DNA from 3 places in the Allobosea sp. BIWAKO-01 genome. Region 1 is predicted to be linked to each of the others. Evidence: riboswitches for the same ligand, from Rfam matches in the RefSeq annotation. Region 1 holds a riboswitch; each other region holds the start of a gene.
What was found. A riboswitch is a leader RNA that binds a small molecule or an ion and turns the genes downstream of it on or off. The one in region 1 is predicted to bind cobalamin.

Region 1 (5,397 bases):
GCCTTCTTCATGCGTGTCGCGATGGGTCTGGCGATCCGCGAGATCGACCGCGAGGCCCGGGCGATCGCCTTCTACGACCTGCTCTCCTCCTTCGACTTCATGGCCTCGACGCCGACCCTGTTCAACGCAGGAACCCTCAGGCCGCAGCTCTCCTCCTGCTTCCTGACCACGGTGCCGGACGATCTCGACGGCATCTTCAAGGCGGTGAAGGACAACGCCCTGCTGGCCAAATATTCCGGTGGGCTCGGCAATGACTGGACGCCGGTGCGTGGCCTTGGCGCCCATATCAAGGGCACCAATGGCGAGAGCCAGGGCATCGTTCCCTTCCTCAAGGTCGCCAACGACACCGCGATCGCCGTCAACCAGGGTGGCAAGCGCAAGGGCGCCGTCTGCGCCTATCTCGAAACCTGGCATGTCGACATCGAGGAGTTCCTCGACCTGCGCAAGAACACCGGCGACGACCGACGCCGTACCCATGACATGAACACCGCGAACTGGATCCCCGACCTGTTCATGCAGCGGGTCGCGGCCGGAGGTCAGTGGACGCTGTTCTCGCCCGACGAGACGCCCGACCTCCACGATCTCTACGGTAAGCCGTTCAAGGCGGCCTATGAGGCCTACGAAGCCAAGGCAGAGCGCGGCGAGATCAAGGTGTTCAAGCGCCTGAACGCGCTCGATCTTTGGCGCAAGATGCTGACCATGCTGTTCGAAACCGGCCATCCCTGGATCACCTTCAAGGATGCCTGCAACCTGCGCTCGCCGCAGCAGCATGCCGGCGTCGTGCATTCCTCGAACCTGTGCACCGAGATCACGCTGAACACCTCGGCCGACGAGGTCGCCGTCTGCAATCTGGGCTCGATCAACCTGGCAGCCCATGTGACGGCCGACGGGCTCGACCGGGCCAGGCTCGGCAAGACGGTCGCGACCGCGATGCGAATGCTCGACAATGTCATCGACATCAATTTCTACACGATCCCCGAGGCGCGCCGCTCGAACCTGCGTCATCGCCCGGTCGGCCTCGGCATCATGGGCTTCCAGGATGCGCTGCAGATCCTGCGCCTGCCCGCCGCGTCCGAGGGCGCCGTCGCCTTCGCCGATAGCTCGATGGAGGCGGTCAGCTGGTTTGCGATCTCGGCCTCGGTCGATCTTGCCGCCGAGCGCGGTCGCTATCCGAGCTTCGAGGGCTCGCTCTGGTCGAAGGGTATCCTGCCGATCGACTCGCTCGACATTCTCTCCGACGCCCGCGACGGCGATGTCGAGCTCGATCGTTCGACGACTTTGGACTGGGACAGCCTGCGCGAGCGGGTGAAGACCACCGGCATGCGCAACTCGAACTGCATGGCGATTGCCCCGACTGCAACGATCTCCAACATCGTCGGTGTCTCGCAGTCGATCGAGCCGTCCTACAGCCAGCTCTACGTCAAGGCGAACATGTCGGGCGACTTCACGGTCGTGAATGCCGACCTCGTCCGCGATCTCAAGGCGCGCGATCTTTGGGACGAGGTCATGGTCTCGGACCTGAAATACTATGACGGAAAGGTCAGTCAGATCGACCGCGTCCCCGACGATCTCAAGGCGCTCTACGCCACCTCCTTCGAGATCGAGACGAGCTGGCTGATCCGCGCCGCCGCACGCCGTCAGAAATGGATCGACCAGGGCCAGTCGCTCAATCTCTACATGGCGCAGCCTTCCGGCAGGAAGCTCGACGAGGCCTATCGCCTCGCCTGGCGGCTCGGTCTGAAGACGACCTATTACCTGCGCGCGCTCTCGGCGACCCATGTCGAGAAGTCGACGCTGAAGGGCACTGACGGCAAGCTCAATGCGGTGTCGGCGACGGTCCCCGTCGCGGCCAAGCCGATCCTCGTCGACATCCCGCTCGACAATGGCATGGCCGTGCCGAACGCCTGCTCGATCGACGATCCGACCTGCGAAGCCTGCCAGTGAGGCAGCCGCGGCGTCCACGCTCGCCTTCGCGGCGCGCATGGATGCCCGACCCTGCCCGATAGCGAACGATACGGACGGCCGGGGCAGACCCGGCCATGACATTCAGACCCGATTGGATATTCATCATGCTCGACTGGTCAGACAGCAAGCCTGCCGCCGCCCTCGATCTCAATCCGGCCGCGGCCGGCGGAACCCATGCCGATGCCACCGGCCTCGGCGAGATCGATCGCTCCGGCGGCCGCGTCAGCGTCGACGAGAAGCGGATGATCAACTGCCGCGCCGATGTGAACCAGCTCCTGCCGCTCAAGTACAAATGGGCCTGGGAGAAATACCTCGCCGGCTGCAACAACCACTGGATGCCGACAGAGGTCTCGATGCAGGCCGATATCGCTCTGTGGAAGTCGAAGGACGGGCTGACCGACGACGAGCGCCGTGCGATCAAGCGCAATCTCGGCTTCTTCGCGGCCTCGGAAAGCCTCGTCGCCAACAACATCGTGCTGGCGATCTACCGCCATCTCACCAATCCGGAATGCCGGCAGTACCTGCTGCGCCAGGCTTTCGAGGAGGCGGTGCACACCCACACCTTCCAGTACATCGTCGAGAGCCTCGGCCTCGACGAGGGCGAGCTCTTCAACATGTATCGCGAGGTGCCCTCGATCACCGACAAGGCGGCCTGGGCCCTGAAGCATACCCAGCATCTCGACGATCCCGATTTCGAGACCGGCACGCCCGAGGCCGATCAGGCCTTCCTGCGCGACCTCGTCGCCTTCTACGTGATCTTCGAGGGCATGTGGTTCTACACCGGCTTCGCCCAGATCCTGTCGCTCGGCCGGCGCAACAAGATGGTCGGCATCGCCGAGCAGTACCAGTACATCCTGCGCGACGAGAGCATTCATCTGAATTTCGGCATCGACGTGATCAACCAGATCAAGATCGAGAACCCGCATCTCTGGACCAAGGCCTTCCAGGATGAACTGCGCGGCATGATCCGCGACGCTGCCGAACTCGAGGCCGCCTATGGCCGGGACACCATGCCGCGCGGTTTCCTCGGCCTGAATGCTGCGCTCTGCGAGCAGTACATGCATTTCATTGCCAACCGCCGTTGCGCGCAGCTCGGCCTCGCGCCGGTCTTCGCGGAAACGGAAAACCCGTTCCCCTGGATGAGCGAGGCGATGGACCTGAAGAAGGAGAAGAATTTCTTCGAGACCCGCGTCATCGAATACCAGAACGGCGGCGCCCTGAGCTGGGAGTAGGCCGAGAAAGATGGGCCACCGCGCTACAGGACTCCGTCAGCAGGCGGCTCAATCTCGATAATCGCGTCGTCATGCGCAATCAGAGCCTCCAACGGACTGGCCTGCAGCTTGACGCCGCCTTGGGCCCCTCTATGGTCGGCCGCGATCAAGGTTCCTCGGGTCCAGGCCCGAAGCTAAGAGGGAATTCGGTGAGGCGCCCTGCGCCGAATCCGAGGCTGCCCCCGCAACTGTAAGCGGCGAGCTCTTCTCCCATCGTCCACTGGCGCTCTCGCGCCGGGAAGGCCGGGCGAAGCCAGCGCTGACCCGCGAGCCAGGAGACCTGCCCTGATCGCAGAAGCGTCTTTCGGGCGGGGTGTCCGGGGGGATTTGCGTCGGCGGCAGGTCGTGGACCGACACCCCCGAACCTATCCGCTCAAGCTCCCGGCTCGTCATCTCGGGGAGCGATGAATTCCATGTCCATGATGCTGAACCACGCCGTCGCAGCCGCGGCAGAGCGCTTGACGCAGACGTATCGAGCAGTCTATCAAAATTGTAATACTGTTACATTACAGGGTCAGCCATGCGAGGGCCCCGCGCCTCGCGAGGCATGCCGCCGCTCGACGCTATCGGAGACTTCAATGCGCAGCGCCGCACGCCTTTCTTGCCTTTCGTTCGTCGCAGCCATCGGCATGTCGATGTCCGGAGCGGCCTTGGCCGCGCCGACGCAGTATCCGCTGACGCTGGAGAATTGCCGGGAGACGATAACGTTCAACCAGGCGCCAAAGCGCGTCGTGGCGGTCGGACAGACGCAGACCGTAATCCTCTACGCACTCGGGCTCGGCGACAAGGTCGTGGGCACAGCCGTGTGGTTCAGCCCTGTTGCGAAGCCCTATGAGGCGGTCAACGCCAAGGTGAAGCGGCTTGCCGACAACGATCCGAGTTTCGAGGCGGTCGTCGCCCAGGAACCCGACCTCGTGACTGCGATGTTCGAATGGCACATCGGTCCCAACGGCATCGTCGGCAAGCGCGACCAGTTTGCGAAGCTGAAGGTGCCGACCTACGTCTCGCCCACCGACTGCGTCGGCAAGGACAATTCCGGGCCTGGCGACGGCGTTCGCACGCAGATGTTCACGATGGAACTCGTCTACCGCAATATTCGCGAGTTCGGGCAGATCTTCGATGTCTCCGATCGCGCCGAAGCTCTGGTCGCCGAATTGAAGGCGCGCGAGGACAAGGCGGTCGCTTCAGTTGCCGGGATCAAGCCGCAGGATGTTCCTGTCGTCGTCTGGTTCTCCAGCAAGGACATCAAGGGGGACGCCTTCCTGGCCGGCAAGAATGGCGTGCCTGCCTATATCCTGTCGAAGCTCGGCGCCCGGAACGTCATCACCACCAATGAGGAATGGCCGCTGGTCGGTTGGGAGACGGTCGCTTCCGCCAACCCTGCCGTCATCGTCGTGGTCAAGATGGATCGCCGGCGTTTCCCGGCAGACGACATCAATCTCAAGCTCGACTTCCTCAAGACCGACGCGGTTGCGAGCAAGCTCGACGCCAGCCGGCAGCAGCGGATCGTGATCATGGATGTCGGCGCGACCAGGGCCGGGCTTGATACGATCGACGGTATCGAGGCGCTGGCCAACGGCATCAAGAGCTTCGGCCTCACCAAGTGAGCCATGGAGTGGCTCGGCCCAACTGGTTGGCGAGGGGCGCAGTAGCGATCCTCGCCTTCGCCCTGCTGATACTCGCGATCGCGCTCGCCGTGACGATCGGCGAAATGTCGATCCCGCTTGCCACGGTCTTCAAGGCCGTCGGCAACGGGTTGTTCGATCTCGATTACCCCGTAAGCGCGATCCAGCAGGGCGTCATCTTCGACTACCGGTTGAGCCGGGCTGTGGTGGCGGCCCTCTGCGGCGGTGCGCTCGCGCTTTCGGGCGCGATCCTGCAGGCGCTTCTGCGCAATCCTCTCGCAGAACCTTATATCCTCGGGATCTCGGCCGGAGCCTCGACGGGTGCGGTCGCGGTGATGATCCTGGGCTTCGGCGGCGCTGCGCTCAGCATATCCGGCGGTGCCTTCCTCGGCGCCATTGCCGCGCTCGTCATCGTCGCCTTGCTCGCCGCAGGGGCCGGCGGCGCGACCGACCGTGTGATTCTCGCAGGCGTCGCCGGATCGCAGCTTTTCAATGCGGCGACCGCGACGATCGTCACCACGCTGGCCAGTGCCGAA
Region 2 (5,397 bases), 3.8 Mb from region 1:
TCGATGATTGTCGGCCGCAACCCCGAAACCCTCGACGAAGCCGGGGTTTCCCGCGCGGCGATTGAAAGCCTTGCCGAGAATTTCTCGGACGGGATCGTCGCTCCGGCCCTCTGGCTCGGCGTCGGCGGCCTGCCGGGCGGCGCGCTCTACAAGGCGATCAATACCGCCGATTCGATGATCGGCCACAAGACACCGCGCCATCTCGCTTTCGGCTGGGCGGCGGCGCGTCTCGACGACCTCGTCAACCTTCCCGCCTCTCGTCTCACCGCGCTGCTGCTGACCGCAGCCGCCGCACTCGACCGAAGGTCAGACTCCGCCAATGCGTGGCGAGCTGTCCGACGCGATGCCCGCCATCATCGTTCGCCCAATGCCGGTTGGCCGGAAGCCGCGATGGCGGGTGCGCTCGGCCTCCGGCTGGCGGGGCCTCGCGTTTATGGCGATGTCAGGATCGATGACGGCTGGATGGGGGACGGCCGGGCCGAAGCGGACGCGGCGGATATCCGGCGGGCGCTCGCTCTCTATCGGAGGGCGTGCCTGCTCCTGTGGGGGCTCGCCGTTGCGGGGGCCGTCACCGCGCTCGCCCTCTAGTTCGTCGGACCGGACCTTGCATCGGGACCGACGATCTCAGCCTCTGTGTTTGCGTCGACTTTCCCGAAAGCTGCAATTCACGTTTCGGGTCGATGCGTTAGCCTCAGAATTCGATCCCTGCCTGTGCCTTCACGCCTGCCGCGAAGTGGTGCTTGACCAGCGTCATCTCGGTGACGAGGTCTGCGACGGCGATCAACTCGGGCTTGGCATTGCGGCCGGTGACGACGATGTGCAGATCGGGGCGCCGGCTCGCCAATGTCTCGACCACCTCAGCCAGCGGCAGATAGTCGTAGCGCAGCGCGATATTGAGCTCGTCGAGCACGAGCAGGCGTATCTCCGGATCGTCCATCAACGCCTTCGCCTTGGCGAAGGCGCGCTCGGCAGCCGCGATGTCGCGGGCCTTGTCCTGCGTTTCCCAGGTGAAGCCTTCGCCCATCGTGTGCCAGACGATGCGATCGCCGAAGGCGTCGAGCGCCTTGCGTTCACCCGTCGCCCAGGCGCCCTTGATGAACTGCACCACCCCGACGCGCCAGTCATGGCCGAGAGCCCGCAGAATCAATCCGAAGGCGGCAGTCGACTTGCCCTTGCCTGGTCCCGTATTGACGATCAGGAGTCCCTTTTCGATCGTCTTGGCGGCGACCTCGGCGTCCTGCACCGCCTTGCGTTTTTCCATCTTGGCCTTGTGGCGGGCGGCCTCGTCAGCATCGATCGTCATCGGAACCTCCTGCTCATTTCACCTGCATCGGCAGACCGGCGACCATGAAGATCACCCGGTCGGCCCGCGCCGCAAGCATCTGGTGCAGCCGCCCCGCCTCGTCGCGGAACCGTCGGGCGAGCGCATTCTCAGGCACGATACCGAGCCCGACCTCGTTGGAGACCAGGACCACAGGGCCTCGCGCCGCGACGCAGGCCTCGACCAGTCCTCGGCCTGCAGCCGCCACATCCTGCTCCGCCAGCATCACGTTGGTCAGCCAGAGCGTCAGGCAGTCCACCAGAACGGGTTGCCCCGCGGGAACCGCGCGGATCGCCTCCGCCAGCTCCAGCGGAGCATCGACGGTCATCCACTCCTTCGACCGGCGGGCGCGGTGCTCGACAATCCGGGCGCGCATCTCATCGTCATAGGCCTGCGCCGTGGCGAGATAGATCCATGGCGCCGGCACCATCTCGATCAGGGCCTCGGCATGGCGGCTCTTGCCGGAGCGGGCGCCGCCCAGAACGAGGGTGAGAGGGGAAAGGATCGCTGCCACTGCCAAAATCTCAGCCCAGGGAAGATCAGCCTAAGGAACGGACCTGGCGAGCGCAGCGAAGCAAGCCGGGACCGGCCACAAGAGATCACATCGCTTCACTGCGCTCGCAATCACGATCGCTGCATTGCACAGCACCGTGCAGATGGCTAATGATCATCCCCGACGGTGCCTCTGCAACGAGGTGAAAAGGGAACGCGGTGCGATACCGCGGCTGCCCCCGCAACTGTAAGCGGCGAGTTTCGCGCCATCGGCCACTGGGATTGTCCCGGGAAGGCGGCGAGAGATCCGGACCCGCGAGCCAGGAGACCTGCCGTCAGCGAGTGATGCAATCCAACGGGCTGCCGGCGGGGTGGCCAAGGAGACCGAGATGACGACGAATACGGCTTCGATCACCACCCAGGCCAGCGCTTCCGAGCGCGTCAAGGCTGTCGCAGCTGCCCTGGCACTCGGCGCGGCCCTGATCTTCACCGTCGGCTTCGCCCATTCGACCAGCGTTCACAACGCAGCCCACGACACGCGCCACACCCTCGCCTTTCCCTGCCACTGAGGGAAAGACACCATGGTCAATCGTGTTCTCACGGTCAGTCTTCTGGCCGGGCTTCTTGCTGGGCTTCTGGTCGCAGCACTCCAGCATGTCACCACCACGCCGCTGATCCTCAAGGCGGAAACCTTTGAGACGGCGTTGCGCGCAGCCGAGCTTCAGCACGCCAGCTTCACCGGCGATGCCAGGATCGTCCTTGCCCATGGCGGCGCCGACGCAGCCGACCACGCCGAGTGGAAGCCACAGGATGGCTTGCAGCGCACTGCCTTCACCACCATCGTCACCATTGCGACCGCGATCGGTTTTGCCGCCCTGCTGCTCGGCGGCATGATCGCAGCGGGCGATGCCATCACGGAACGGACCGCACTGATCTGGGCGGCTTGCGGCTTCCTGGCCTTCGGCCTGGTGCCGGCGACCGGGCTCGCGCCGGAACTACCCGGCAGCGCGTCGGCCGAACTTCTCCACCGCCAGGCCTGGTGGATCGCCACGGCGCTCGTCACCGCCGGCGGCCTCTGGGTCTTCCTGCGGGCAGACACGAGCTGGCTGCGGGCGCTTGCCGTGCTTGCCATGCTCGTTCCCCATCTGATCGGCGCACCACATCCTGCCGCCCCGGAGAGCAAGGTCCCGGCCGAAATTGCAGCGCATTTCGCCGCGCTCTCGCTCGCGCTCCAGGCCGCCCTCTGGCTCGCCACCGGCTTTGCCGTCGGCGTGCTCTGGCCCTGGGCGACGCGCCGTGCCGCAGCCCTGGCCAAAGCCTGACGCTGAGCGCGATCCTACGGGATCGCGCCGGAAGCAAAGGAACCGGCCTATGCCCGAAGGCGATGTCACCATTTTCGTCTGCGTCGCCTGCCGGCGCGCGCGGGCGGACCTGCCGGAGGGGTACGACCAGCCCGGACTTGGTTTTGCCGAGGCGCTGCGCGAACGCATTGCGCGCGACGGCGGGACGCTTCCGGTCGAACCCGTCGACTGCCTCGCGGTCTGCAATCGCCCCTGCACCGTCGCCTTAGCGGCCGACGGCAAATGGACCTATCTGATCGGCGATCTCGACGCAGACAGCCATATCGCCGAAATCGTTAACGCAGCTGCGAGCTTTGCAGCCAGCGCAAACGGTATCGTTCCCTGGAAAGAAAGACCCGCTTCGTTCCGCAAAGGCGTGGTCGCGCGCGTACCGCCTCTCCCGGCGCGCCAACAAGGATGAGATCATGAACGCTCCCCAAGCCCGCTCGCTGGGCAAGATCCCCTGCACGATCATCACCGGCTTCCTCGGCGCCGGAAAGACCACACTGGTCCGGCACCTGCTGGAGAATGCCGGGGGCAAGCGCATCGCCGTGCTGGTCAACGAGTTCGGCGATCTCGGCTTCGACGGCTCCTTCATCGCCGGCTGCGGCATTTCCGGCTGCACGGCGGAGGACATCGTCGAACTGCCGAATGGCTGCATCTGCTGCACCGTCGCCGACGACTTCGTGCCGGCGCTGGAAAAGCTGCTCGACCGGCCGAACCCGCCGGAGCACATCCTGATCGAGACGTCGGGGCTTGCCCTGCCGAAGCCGTTGGTCAACGCCTTCAATTGGCCGGCCATCCGGTCACGCGTCACGGTCGATGGCGTCATCGCCGTGGTCGACGGACCGGCGGTGGCGGATGGCCAGTTCGCGGATGATCCGGACGCTCTCGCCGCGCAGGCGGCCCAAGACGCCGCGGTCGGGCACGACAATCCGCTCGAAGAGGTGTTCGAGGACCAGATCCTCTGCGCCGACCTGATCCTGCTCAACAAGAGCGACCTCGTCGATGCAGCCGGCCGCGAACGCGTCAAGGCCGAGATCGCCGCGCATCTGCCGAAGGCGATCAAGATCGTCGAGACGGCTCATGGCAAGGTCGAGCCTGCCTTGATCGTCGGTCTCAACGCGGCTGCCGAGGCCGACCTCGCTGGACGCCCCTCGCATCACGAGAGCGCCGAGGACCACGACCACGACGATTTCGAGAGCCTTGATTTCGCTCTCGCCGCTGCGACCTCCCCCGAGGAGCTGGCGGCCCGCGTTGCCAGGGCAGCTGAAGCCGACGGCGTGCTGCGCCTGAAGGGTTTTGCCGCGATTCCGGGCAAGCCGATGCGGCTCGTCGTCCAGGGCGTCGGCCGCCGGGTCAGCCACCATTACGACCGGGCCTGGACGGCCGGCGAAGCCAAGGATGGTCGGCTCGTGGTGATTGGCCTGAAGGGCTTCGATCGCAAGGCCGTGGAGGCCGCCCTCGCGGGCTGAGCCATGCACCTCCTCCCCTCAAGCGAGATCAGGCTCGACGACGGCGAAGATGCCGTCGATCTCGCCCTGCCGCCGGGGGATGTGCTGGTGCTTTCATTCGCCGACAGCGACCTTTCGGCGCTGGCGGCCGCGGCCGGCGCAAGCGAGCTCGCTGTCAGGCTCGCCTCGCTGCGCCGGCTGAAGCACCCACTCTCCGTCGATTTTCTCGTCGAGAAGACGGTGGCGCATTCGCGCTTCGTGCTGATCCGCTGTCTCGGCGGGCTGGACTACTGGCGTTACGGCATCGAGCAGCTTGCGGAAATCTGCCGACGGGGCGGGATACCGCTCGTCGTGCTGCCCGGCGACGACCGGCCTGATGAGCGGCTGGCCGAGTATGGCACCGTCGAACCGCGTTTCGCTGCGGAGCTCCTCGCCTATTTCCGCGCCGGCGGCGGTGCGGAGAATATGCGCCGGCTACTCGGACGGGTGCATGCGTTCCTTCGCGGTGAAGGCGATGCGTCCGACCTCGCCCCCATCCCTCTGCCCTCGCTCTTCGCCCTTGGCGCGGGCGGTGCTCCGCTGGCATGGCGTGAAGCGCTCTCGCAGTGCCCCGTCGCGAATGCGCTGGTCCCGGTCCTGGTCTATCGCTCCAGCGTCGCCGCCGGGGACACCGCCATGGCGGAGGCAATCGCAGAGACAGTGAGCGCGCGCGGCCATGCCCCGTTGATCCTGGCCCTGACGAGCCTGAAGGACCCGGCAGTCACCGGCGAACTTGCGGCCTTGATCGCCG
Region 3 (5,397 bases), 630 kb from region 1:
GTACGCCCGCCTTCTTCAGCAACGCGACGGTGCTGCGCGTCGTATAGGCGCCGGCGATGATCAGGTCCGGCTTGTAGCTCAGCACCTCCTCCACGAGGCCGTGATTGGCCGGAATGGTCCTGGCAATCTCGGCCATGTTGGCGTTGCGCGGGTCCTGCGAGAGCCAGGTGATCGAGGCGATGCGGTCGCGCTCGGCGAGCCGAAGCACCAGTTCGTCCGTGCACATGTTCAGCGAGACGATGCGGGATGGCTTGGCCGGCGTTTCGGCGGCCGTCAGGCCGCCGAAACCGAGAAAGAGGCCAAGCGCCAGAACGGCGCTGCCGGTCATCGCACGGGCCGCCCAACGCCTCACAGCGTTACCTTCAGACCGCCATAAGCGCTCAGACCCGGCACCAAGAAGCCGACCGGGTTCTCGTAGCGCTTGTCCAGCAGGTTATCGATGCGACCGAAGACACTGAGCCTGTCCGTCGCCTGGTACTCGGCGGCGAGATTGACGATGGCCGCACCCGGCGCCCGCATGCGCGAGATCGAGAAGTCACGGTTTCCGTCGACGCGCTCACCCACATAGATCAGCGTCGCCGAAAGGGTGAGCTTGTCAACCGGAGTCCAGCTCGCCGTCACGCTGGCCTTGTGACGGGGACGGCGCAGCAGTTCCTGCCGGGCGATGTCGTCCTTGGCGATGGTGAAGGTGTAGTCGGCCCGCACCTTGAACTGCGGCGAGATTTCGAGCGCGGCAAAGGCTTCGACACCCTTGGTCGTGGCCTTGCCGATATTGGCATAGGAGTCCCGCGCCACGTTGGTGACGATCAGGTTCTCGATGTCGTTGTGGAAATAGGTGGCGCCGAAACGGACCTTGTCGGCGAGCAAGGGCTGCTCGAAGCCGAGATCCCAACCGCGGCTTTCCTCCGGCTTCAGGTTGGGATTGCCGAAGAAGTTGGAGGCCGGGCGAAAATCGCTGAAGCGCTCGCTCAACGTCGGCGCCTTGAACCCCGTGCCGTAGCTTGCCTTCAGCTTGGTTTCGGTCCCCGGCACGATATAGGCCGGCGCGAAGCGATACGTCGTGTGGCCGCCGAAGGTCTCGTCATCGTCGTAGCGGATATTCGAGACCATGAAGAGCCGGTCGCCGAAATTCGACTGCAGTTCGGCAAAGGCGCCCGTATTGCCGTTGGATGCCGTGAGCGCGCGGGTTTCCAGCCGTTCGCGCTCATATTGCAGGCCCATCACCAGGGTTTGCCCCTTCATCAGCTCCAGGTCGCCGCGCCAGTCGACCTTGGTGCGCTCGCCGAGGTTTTCCGTCGGCAGGCCGAGGATACCAATCGCATTCGGCGTGCGGCCGGTGCGGTCCTGATTGCTGTAGGACAGGCCGAAGCGATTGACGAAGCGCCCACCAAGCGGGTCCCAGACGACCTCTCCGCGGGTGAAGGCCTGCTTGTAGTCCTGGCTGCTGCGGAAGCCGCTGGGCGTGCTCGGAAAGCCGGAATCGCCGGTGAAGAGCAGGTAGCCGTCAGTGTACCGGCCGACCCAGTTCAGCGACAGCGTATCGGACAGCGCGACGCCGAACCGGGCCGAATAGGTCCAGTTGTCGTAGGAATTCGGGTTGCTGCGGCGTCCGGGTGGAACGAGCCCGGGAGGCGTCACCGGGGTCGAATCCGATTTGAAATGGGCGATGCTGAGGGCGTAGTTGAAACGATCATCGCCGCCGCTGAGGCCGACCGCCTGGTTGAAGGTGCCATATGAGCCGGCCTCGGCGCGGGCCGTCAGCTTCGGCGAACCCTCGCCGCGCTTGGTGGTGATCGAGATGACGCCGCCCAGCGCGTTGGCGCCGTAGAGGCCGCTTTGCGGTCCGCGCAGCACTTCGATGCGCTCGATGTCGTCGGTCAGCATCGAGCCGAAATCGAAGGAGCGGTTCGGGGTCGCCGGGTCGTTGGCCTCGATGCCGTCGATCAACACCTTGACGTGGTTGGAGTTGGTGCCGCGGATGAAGACCGAGGTCAGCCCGCCCGGCCCGCCGGTCTGCACGACATTGAGGCCGGGAACGGCGGCCAGCGCCTGCGGCAGGGTCCGGCGTTGCTCGCGCTCGATATCGCCGGCGGTGATGACCGTCACGGAATTGGCGATTTCGCGGGCTGGCGTGGGCCGGGCCGTGGCGCTGACGACGATTTCGTCGAGGGCAATCGATTCGGTGGCTGACTGGGCGCAGGTCTGGCTGGCGGGGAGGGAGCCGGCGGAGACGAGGAGCGGCAGGGCGATGAGAAGCCGGCTGCGCCGGGCAACCTTGGGAGGGCGGATCACGATGGGACCTCGGGCGTTGACGTCAGTGGCACGTCACCGCGAACGCGAGGCCCCACCCGCTGCCCTTAGCCAGCGTGCGGTTCAACAAGCGATCGAAACACCCCGTCCGAACGTGTTCGCGTGTGACCACGGCTGACGGCAGGTCTCCTGGCTCGCGGGTCGGTGCCTTGACGCCGCCTTCCCAGGTCCGAGGGCCCCAGTGGCGTGTGGCGAAAGGCTCGCCGCTTACAGTTGCGGGGGCAGCTACGGCATTGAATGGCGAACCATCCGCACCGCATTCCCTTTTGATCCCCTAAGGGAACCGTCGCCGGCGAGGTAAGGGCGGAATGGCTGCTGCGTCAATGATCGTTGATGCGGGTGTCGCCAGGCGATCGCAGGTCGTCATCCCTCAGGATGCGCCAGCTCGGTCCCTCGAGATCACTGAACTGGCCGGTGCGCATGCACCAGAAGAAGGCAGCCAACCCCAGCAGTCCGAGACCGAGCGCCAGGGGGAACAGGATCACCAGGATATTCATGACGCCACTCCCGTATTCTGCCGCGGCAGGCCGCGACCGGCGCGCAGTGCGTTGAGCGTGACCACCAGCGAAGAGCCCGACATCGCGACGGCTGCGACCAGCGGCGTCGCGAAACCCGCGACGGCAATCGGCACCGCGACGGCATTGTAAAGCACCGCAAACCAGAGGTTTTCCAGCATGAGGTTGCGGGCCCGGCGAGCGATCCGCAGGCTGTCTGCGACCGGCATCAGGCTGTCGCCGATGAAGACGATGTCGGCCGAGGCCTGCGCCAGGTCGGTGGCGCTGATCGGCGAGATCGAGACATGGGCCTTGGCAAGGGCTGGGGCGTCGTTGAGCCCATCCCCGATCATCAGCACCTTGCGCCCCTTGGCGCTGAGCCGATCGAGGGCCTTGAGCTTCTCGTCGGGGCGCAGGCCGGACTCGGCCTCCGTGATGCCGAGGGCCGAGGCGACCGGCGCGACAGCTTCGCTTCGGTCTCCGGAGAGGATGCGGATCTCGAGACCAAGCTCGCGCAGCGCTGCGATGCAGTCGCGTGCCTCCGGCCGGATTTGTTGGTCGACCGCGAAGACGGCGCAGTCATCTCCATGGCGCCAGGCGATCAGGGAGGCGGCTGGATGGTGCGCGGCGACGATGGCGGCTTCGGCCCCGGCCTCGCAATAGGCGACGCTGCCGAGACGGGTCTCGATCCCATCCACGATCGCGCTCAGGCCTGCGCCGTGATTTTCGCTGACATCGCTCGTCGGAACAGGATGGCCGGCGGCACGGGCGATGGCGCGGGCGAGGGGGTGGCGGCTCGCGGCTGCCAATCGGCCGGCGGCCTGCAAGGTTGCGGCGTCGATCTCATCGCCATTGACCAGATCGGGGTCCGGCAAGGTGAGCGTGCCGGTCTTGTCAAAGACAGCGATATCGGCCTCGGCGAGGCGCTCCAGCGCATCACCCTGTTTCAACATGACCTTGCGCTTGAACAGGGCCGAGGCGGCAACGACCTGCACGGCCGGAATCGCCAGCCCCAAGGCGCAGGGGCAGGTGATGATCAGGACGGTGATGGCGATGATCAGCGCTTCGGGCCAGGGCAGGCCGAAGGCGATCCAGCCCAGCAGGGTCGCGAACGCCGTAGCGTGGACGAGAGGGGCGTAGAGCCTCGCGGCCCGATCGGAAAGCTTGACATAGCGGGAGCGGCTTTCGACCGCGCGCGCCATCAGGGCATCGATCTCGTCGAGCAGCGTGCCGCTGGCGGCAGCCTCGACCTTGACGGTCAGCGCTCCGGAGAGGTTCACGGTACCGGCATAGACCTGCGCGCCGGCCATGACGGCATGCGGCAGGGTTTCACCGGTGACGAGGCTCTGGTCGATTTCGGAAGAGCCGGTCTCGATGATGCCATCGACACTGACGCGCTCGCCTGGTTGGATCAGGACACGGTCGCCGGGCACGATGGCCGCGATCGGCGTCACCATCGCCTCGCCATTCGGCATCAGCCGGGTCGCGGTTTCGGCCTTCAACGCAGCAAGATTGCCAGCGAGGTCGCGTGTGCGGCGGCGCATCAGCTGGTCGAGATAGCGCCCGATCAGCAGGAAGAAGATCAGCATCACCGCGCCGTCGAAATAGGCATGCTCGGCGTGGTTCCAGGTCACCACCACCGACATGCCGAGCGCGAGCACGATGCCAAGGGTGATCGGCACGTCCATGTTGACCGCGCCGGCGCGCAGAGCCCGGAGCGCACTCTCGAAGAAGGGGCGGCCGGCATAGGCTGCGGTCGGCAGGGCAATCAGGGCCGAGAGCCAGTGAAAGAAGTCGCGCGTGACCGGATTGATGTCGCTGCTATTGCCCGACCAGACCGAGACGGAGAGCAGCATGATGTTCATCGAGGCGAAGCCGGCGACGCCGAGATAGCGCAGCAGCCGCCTTTCCTCGCTTGTGTCGTCCTCCCGCCCGGAGGCGGGCAGGAAGGGGTAGGCCTTGAAGCCGAGCCGGGAAAGGCGCTCGATCACGGCCTCTGGGCGCAGTGCGCCCTCCGTCCATTCCACCGTGACGCGCTTCAGCGCGAGATTGACGCGGGCGCTGAGGATACCGGCCTCATGGGCAAGGCCGTTCTCGATCGCATGCATGCAGCCGGCGCAGCGGATGTTCTCCACCGCGAGTTCCATGCCCGCGATCCCGCTTTCGCGATGGCGGACGAAGACGGAGAGATCCTGCTGCGCGGCCATGAGATCAGTCCTTCAGCATGATGCGGCTGCGTGAGGAGAAGACCGCATCGCCACCGCGCGTTGCCTCGACCACCAGGGTCCAGGCGCCGGCATGCAGGGCGGGCACCTTGGCGCTGTACTGGCCCGGCGCTGTTTCGGTCAGTGTCACGTCGTGGTCCTGCTGCCGCGTCGCCGGGTGCTGGAGCTTCGCCTCGACTGCAAGTCCGGTCACGGCTGTGCCCGCCTTGTCCTTCAGCGCAAGCGAGACGATCGCATCGGTGCCGGCACGCACGATCTCGGTCTGGGCCAGCCAACCGCGTGCGGCCTGCGCCTGCATGCGCGCGATCTCGCTGTTGAAGCGCTGGCTGGTCTCGTAGGCGCTCTTCACATCGGCTCCGGGCATCGTC

Region 2: another riboswitch for cobalamin. It lies ahead of BIWAKO_RS06670 (CbtB domain-containing protein); the one in region 1 lies ahead of BIWAKO_RS24510 (ABC transporter substrate-binding protein).
Region 3: another riboswitch for cobalamin. It lies ahead of BIWAKO_RS21475 (TonB-dependent receptor plug domain-containing protein); the one in region 1 lies ahead of BIWAKO_RS24510 (ABC transporter substrate-binding protein).

Annotation. Positions count from the first base shown of each region.
Region 1 is NZ_BCQA01000001.1:5,228,310-5,233,706, reverse strand. Features, by position in the region: gene BIWAKO_RS24520 (ribonucleoside-diphosphate reductase subunit alpha) at 1-1,944, shown strand, start outside; gene BIWAKO_RS24515 (ribonucleotide-diphosphate reductase subunit beta) at 2,070-3,197, shown strand; cobalamin riboswitch at 3,329-3,538, shown strand; gene BIWAKO_RS24510 (ABC transporter substrate-binding protein) at 3,815-4,843, shown strand; gene BIWAKO_RS24505 (FecCD family ABC transporter permease) at 4,852-5,397, shown strand, end outside.
Region 2 is NZ_BCQA01000001.1:1,465,944-1,471,340, forward strand. Features, by position in the region: gene cbiB (adenosylcobinamide-phosphate synthase CbiB) at 1-588, shown strand, start outside; gene cobO (cob(I)yrinic acid a,c-diamide adenosyltransferase) at 692-1,303, opposite strand; gene cobU (bifunctional adenosylcobinamide kinase/adenosylcobinamide-phosphate guanylyltransferase) at 1,317-1,841, opposite strand; cobalamin riboswitch at 1,982-2,164, shown strand; gene BIWAKO_RS06670 (CbtB domain-containing protein) at 2,203-2,382, shown strand; gene BIWAKO_RS06675 (CbtA family protein) at 2,395-3,135, shown strand; gene BIWAKO_RS06680 (DUF1636 family protein) at 3,185-3,574, shown strand; gene cobW (cobalamin biosynthesis protein CobW) at 3,579-4,628, shown strand; gene cobN (cobaltochelatase subunit CobN) at 4,632-5,397, shown strand, end outside.
Region 3 is NZ_BCQA01000001.1:4,593,712-4,599,108, forward strand. Features, by position in the region: gene BIWAKO_RS21470 (ABC transporter substrate-binding protein) at 1-328, opposite strand, end outside; gene BIWAKO_RS21475 (TonB-dependent receptor plug domain-containing protein) at 349-2,292, opposite strand; cobalamin riboswitch at 2,413-2,613, opposite strand; gene ccoS (cbb3-type cytochrome oxidase assembly protein CcoS) at 2,631-2,807, opposite strand; gene BIWAKO_RS21485 (heavy metal translocating P-type ATPase) at 2,804-5,011, opposite strand; gene BIWAKO_RS21490 (FixH family protein) at 5,016-5,397, opposite strand, start outside.